2 regions of the Jeotgalicoccus nanhaiensis genome follow, and region 2 is predicted to be linked to the other one. Evidence: riboswitches for the same ligand, from Rfam matches in the RefSeq annotation. Region 2 holds a riboswitch; the other holds the start of a gene.
The links. Region 2 has a riboswitch for preQ1 ahead of IR135_RS08870 (QueT transporter family protein). Riboswitches for the same ligand answer to the same signal wherever they lie in the genome.
Positions count from the first base shown of each region.

Region 1: another riboswitch for preQ1. It lies ahead of queF (preQ(1) synthase); the one in region 2 lies ahead of IR135_RS08870 (QueT transporter family protein).

Region 1 is NZ_JADGLW010000004.1:86,608-89,778, reverse strand. It holds gene IR135_RS07345 (FtsX-like permease family protein) at 1-120, shown strand, start outside; gene IR135_RS07340 (queuosine precursor transporter) at 208-855, opposite strand; gene queF (preQ(1) synthase) at 903-1,391, opposite strand; PreQ1 riboswitch class I at 1,443-1,488, opposite strand; gene IR135_RS07330 (alpha/beta hydrolase) at 1,625-2,536, shown strand; gene IR135_RS07325 (hypothetical protein) at 2,552-2,767, opposite strand; gene IR135_RS07320 (GNAT family N-acetyltransferase) at 2,848-3,171, shown strand, end outside.
Region 2 is NZ_JADGLW010000006.1:86,515-89,685, forward strand. It holds gene IR135_RS08860 (RluA family pseudouridine synthase) at 1-400, shown strand, start outside; gene IR135_RS08865 (NRDE family protein) at 387-1,160, shown strand; PreQ1 riboswitch class I at 1,160-1,203, shown strand; gene IR135_RS08870 (QueT transporter family protein) at 1,212-1,661, shown strand; gene IR135_RS08875 (RidA family protein) at 1,712-2,983, opposite strand.

The sequences.
Region 1 (3,171 bases), on a different contig from region 2:
TTCGGGATTGAAATGTGGACACCAACCCTGATCGTAATGGGTGTCTACACGGTACTGTATTCAATATTTGCTTTAATGTCACTCGGTTATTACCGGAAAATAGTTAGAAAAAGTATATAAAACTAAAAAACTTCCGCTGTCTTTTGGACAGTGGAAGTTTTTTTAGTTTCTGACACAATGAGCGGTTCTCATCGTCACGAAAGCCGGCTAATACAGCTGTTCAGTGACATTTTTCAATAAAGCCCGTTCTTTATCGAGCTGTTTTCGGACAACACCGACGAGCAGATACACTATCGGCGTATCCAGCAGCACGATAATAATTTTAGCGATGTACTGCATAAAGATCATGCTGATTAATACATTCGCCGGTACCGTACCAATAAAAGCAATCACGATAAAAATACTCGTATCAGCAAATTGTGTAATTACTGCTGAAAAGTTATTGCGGAGCCACAAATGCCGTCTGCCGTGACGTTCTTTTAATTTATGAAAGATAAACACATCGATGTTCTGACTGACGAGATAAGAGACCAGACTCGCGATAATGACCTGGAAGCTGCCCCCTAAAATCATCTCGTATTCCGTCTGCATTTCAAAGAACGGTGCAGCCGGCACTTCTATTGCTATGTAGATAAAAAATAAAACGATGAGCTGTGTAACAAATCCTGCGCGTATAGCGCGCGCCGCCATCTTTTTACCGTATACTTCACCGATAACATCGGTAATTAAAAATGTTGCCATATAAACGATAACAGCGGCGGGTAAATCAAATCCAAAAACCGTAAATACTTTAACTGCCAGTATGTTTGAAACAACGAGCAGTCCCGCAAACAGTGCGGTTAAATAAAATATCAATATGTACCCTCCATTTTAAAATGGAAGAAATTCTTAGCCGGTCACTCTTATCTGTTGTCTATCTTTTCCGGGTACAAATCGTGATTCATCATGCGGTGGTCAGCCATCTCTTCATATTTTGTTCCCGGTCTCCCGTAATTTACGTACGGGTCAATGGAGATGCCGCCGCGGGGTGTGAACTTGCCCCAGACTTCTATGTATTTCGGGTCCATCAATTTAATGAGGTCATCCATAATCATATTCATGCTGTTTTCATGGAAGCCGCCGTGGTTGCGGAAGCTGAACAGGTATAATTTCAAGGCTTTGCTTTCAACCATTTTCACATCGGGAATGTAGCTGATGTAAATCGTTGCAAAGTCCGGCTGGCCCGTCATCGGACACAGCGTTGTAAATTCAGGACAGTTAAATTTAACAAAATAATCGCGGCCGATATGACCATTTTCAAACGTTTCCAGAATTTCCGGATTATAATCAAATTTATATTCTACATTTTGATTTCCCAATAAACTTAAATCTTTTGAATAATCTTCTGTCATTATAAAAATCCTCCTTAAATTAAAAAAACATGAGCCCGAAGGCACATGTTGTGTGTCTTAGTTTTTTTAAGAGGGTGCGGCTAAGAACCTCTTCGTAATTTATTTTCCAGTACTCATTATACATAGAGCGGAGAGAAAGGTCTATACTGTGTTTTTTGTAAGTGGATACATGATTCTTCATATAGTCTGCAGTTTTTTGGTACTATTAAAGTAACAAGAGTACGGAGGTACGGATGATGGAAATCAAAAAGTTTAAAGTAGGTAATTATCACGCAGAAGTCACAGCTTTTTTAGGTGATTCAGGTGTCAAAGTCGAAGCGAAGCCGGCCGTCGTCATTTGTCCCGGCGGCAGTTATATGTATGTATCAAAACGCGAAGCTGAACCAGCAGCTTATGAATTTCTGGCTCAGGGCTATCAAGTATTTATACTGCGCTATTCAACGATAGGAACAAGGCTTGAAGCTGAAGGAAAAGAAGCGACGCGGGATGAAATGTACAAAATCGCTGCAGGGCTGGAACCTGAAGAAATTCTCGGTTCCGAGTTTCCGAACCCGTTAATTGAGCTGGCACTTACGATGACTCATATCCGCGAAAATATTCATGAATATAACGTGGATGCGGATAATATCGGTGTCCTCGGATTTTCAGCAGGCGGCCATCTGGCAGCAAGTCTCGGTGTGCATTGGAATCAGCCGTGGCTGAGTGATCGGGTTGGGAAAGAATCCAGATGGTACCGCCCGAACTTTCAAGTATTAAGTTATCCGATACTGGATTACGATCTTAACAGAATTATTGCCGAAGAAAGAGGCATCGGAGATCCTAAATACATGTCGATGGCGAGCCGTATGGTATTCGGGCAAGCGATAGAAGCGGATACTCTCGATAAAGCAACAGTGAAAAATTATGTATCTGAAAACACGCCGCCCACTTTTATTTGGCATACGGGTGAAGACAAACTTGTGTTTATAAAAAATGCGCTGGATTTTGCCGATGCGCTCGAACGTCACAATGTGCCCTGGGAACTTCACACTTTCCATAAAGGCGACCACGGTTTAAGTACCGCGACAAAAATAACAGGAAAAGTAAATACCCACGTACAAAAATGGGTGCCGCTAATGTTTGAATGGCTGGAAGATATTAAATAAAAAAACAGCCGTATTTTAACGGCTGAAATTTAAATTATATTCCAAATATAATTCTGTATGATCCGGATAGATTAATTCAACCAGTATATTGTCTTCATCAAAAGAATTATTTTTACTCATACAGTTATATATAAAAGAATCTAAAGGTGGTTTTCCCACATCTTTATCAGTGATCAGTTTAAAAAATGTTTTGTCATTGCTGGAGTTCATACATTTCACTAATATATTCATTTTACACCAACTCCTCAATATATTAATAACCGATTTCAAGAGTTTTAAACATCATTATAATATGGAAGGAAGAGATAAATATGAACTTTGTAAAACTGACTTTAAATGATATCGAAGAGATTTTAGAACTGCAGAATTCCGTGTATGATTTTTTAGAACAAAAGGAAGTTCTCGAAAAACTGTCGAGGGAAGAATTTGAGAAAGGTGTAAACCAGGGCTATGTTGCAGGTGTTTTTTATGAAGATAAATTAATTGCAGTGCGGACAATGTATATCCCGGATATTGATGAAGAAGAGCACCTGGCTGATGATGTCGGGGTTAGGAGAGAACGATCCATTTACTCTGAAATCTCTCTCGTTGATCCTGAGCACAGGGGGCAGGGGCTGCAGACAGAAATGGGCAGG
Region 2 (3,171 bases):
TGCTGTTGTAGAGAATCATCTGGATCAGAAAAAAGGCACTTTAACGAATCATTTATTTAAAGATGCAAAGAAAAATATTTCCAAAGTGGTTCATAAAAACCACCGCGGTTCAAAAATGGCCAAGCTGGATTATGAAACTGTTGATGAAAACAGACAATTTTCACTTGTAAAAGTGAAGCTTCACACAGGCCGGTCACATCAGATCCGTGTGCAGCTGTCGCATTTCGGACATCCATTGTTCGGCGACCAAAAATATAATAAGAATGCAAAAGTCGGTCAGCAGATTGCCCTTTACTCAACTTATCTGCGTATTAAGCATCCTACGAAAGACGAGTACGTGGAAGTTCACTGCAAGCCGCCTGAAACATTCCCTTGGAGTGATTTTAATGTGTCTTATTAATTTTAATATCGGAACGCACAAAAAATATAAAATGGTGTTTGCGGCGAACCGTGATGAATTTTATTCACGGCCGACCGCACCGATGTCCTATTGGGAAGACCATCAGAATATTTTAGGCGGCCGTGATTTAAAAGCAAAAGGCACCTGGCTTGCGGTATCAAAATCAGGTAAAATAGGAGCATTGACTAATATCCGGACGCCAAAAGAAATGACCTTGAAAGCTGAAAAGTCCCGCGGGGAACTGATTGTCAATTACCTGCTGTCAGAAGAAAGTCCTAAAGAATATTTAACAAACCTTTCGGAATACAGCAGTGACTATGCAGGCTTTAATCTGCTTACAGGTACTCCTGATGAACTTTATTACATGAACAATTACGATAACAAGATCTCACGTGTAACTGAAGGCACGCACGGGCTGTCCAATGAATATTTGGATACACCTTGGCCTAAAGTCGTTATCGGAAAAGAAAAGCTGGATGAAGTCTTGTCAGAAGATGAAGTAGATATAGATGCTTTATTTAATCTGCTCCGCATCGATACCGAGGCAGCAGATGACATCGTTCAAAAAACGGGTGTCGAGTTTGAACTCGAAAAGAAATTATCCCCGCTGTTTATCGATATCCCTGATTTTGATTACGGCACCAGATGCTCCACTGTCGTTCTTTTCGACCATCAGAACAACATTACATTGATTGAGCGCACCTTCAAAAACGGTGCCTTAACCGGTGAAATTACTGAGACGATATCAGTCAATAAATAAAAAAACAGGTTCGCAAACTCCCTGTCAAAAAAACTAAGGAGATTTACTATTATGAATATCAGAGACATAGCTATTAATGCTGTCTTAGCGGCAATTTATGTCGCACTTACTGTAATTAACCCGATTGGCACTGGAGCGATTCAATTCAGAATCAGTGAAATACTTTGTGTCATTCCATTTTTTAACCGAAAATATATACCGGGAATGGTACTGGGTGTCGGTATTGCAAATATTTTCTCAAGCCTCGGTTTAATCGACGTCGTTGTCGGTGTAACTATATCGGTAATTGCCTATACATTAAGTTATTTTATAAAAAACGTCTGGATAAACGCCCTGCAGTACAGTGTCCTTGCAGGACTATTTGTGGCACTGGCCCTGTATTTAGTTCTTGGACTGCCGTACTGGTTCAGTGCAGCAACAGTTGGACTGTCGACGCTGATTACGACATTTATCGGCACGTTTATATTTAAAAAAATCGGCCATAGAATTTTGCCGGAATAAAAAAATTACGCCCCCATATAAATGGAGGCGTATTTTTTATCTGGTTGCTATTATTTAGTTTCAGGTGGTGTGCCTTCAGCATTGCCCGCAATTGCGTCAATCTGAATTAGAGCATCTTCCTGCAGTGCTGAAACGCCGACAACTCTTCTTGCTGGCGTGCCTTCAGGGAAGAATTCTGCGTAAACTTCGTTGACTGCATCCATATCTGCAAGGTCTTTAACGAAGATATTTACTTTAACCATATCTTCCATTACGTGGTCAACGCTTTCGATAACCGCTTTAATGTTATTTAAAGCCTGTTTAGTCTGTTCTTTAATGCCGCCTTCAACTAATTTACCAGTTGCAGGATCGATTGGCAGCTGAGCTGACAAGTGGTTGTAGTGTGAGAATGCTACAGTTTGTGTAGATAAGCTGTCCACTGGCGAATTTTCAGTATTATTCGCTTTAATCACGATACCGTGTCTGTCTTCGATAGCCTGAGGCGGCGTACCGTCACCGTGAGATACGACTGCTTCGATTTGTACAGAAGCACCCATTTCCAAGTCTGCTGCCTGAACAACAGTACGAGCTGGTACATATCCTACAGTTCTCGCGATAGAAGAATCCGGGAAGAACGCAGAGTAAACTTCGTTAACCGCTTCAACATCCGCAAGGTCTTTAACGAAGATGTTTACTTTAACGATGTCATCAAATGGTACATCGATGCTGTTTAAGATTGCTTTAATATTTTTTAAGCTTTGTGCAGTTTCTGCTTTGACCCCGCCTGTAACGATTCTGCCTGTTGCAGGATCGATTGGCAGCTGAGCTGTAATATTGTTGTAGTGTGAAAATGCTACAGTTTGTGAAGATAAAGCATTTGCCGGTGCATTCGCAGTGTGGTTTGTTAATTTAATTAAATCTCCAGCCTGCGGTGCATTAGGAATTGTACCTACACCATGTGATACAAGCGCTTCAACTTGAACTTCAGCACCCATTGGCAGAGCATTAACCGCTACATTCGTACGCGCTGGTACATATGTCGGGAAGAATGTGTGGAACACTTCGTTCACAGCATCTACATTCTGGATATCTGTAACGAAAACTGTGATTCTTACGATATCGCTCATTACGTGGTCGAAGTTTTTAAGAATTGCTTCGATATTTTTAAAGCTTTGTTCAGCCTGCGCTTTAACGCCGCCTTCTGCTAATTGTCCAGTTGAAGGATCGATTGGCAGCTGTGCTGATAAATTGCTGTAATGTGAAAACGCTGCTGACTGAGAAGACTCGTCAAACTTCGGTGCGTTATCCGTATTAGTTGGTGCTACTGCATTATAGTCACTCATAAATAATATGCTCCTTTAAAGTTAGGTTTATTTGAAATATATAATCAACAAAGTTGATGACTTATCCTGCTGATAAATTATAAAATATATACTTCATTATCCACCTTACATCAAGAACAAATAAATAGAATTGTCATATAACACATTTTCATCTGTTCATTTTATTGCTTCCTACAATTATAGAATTA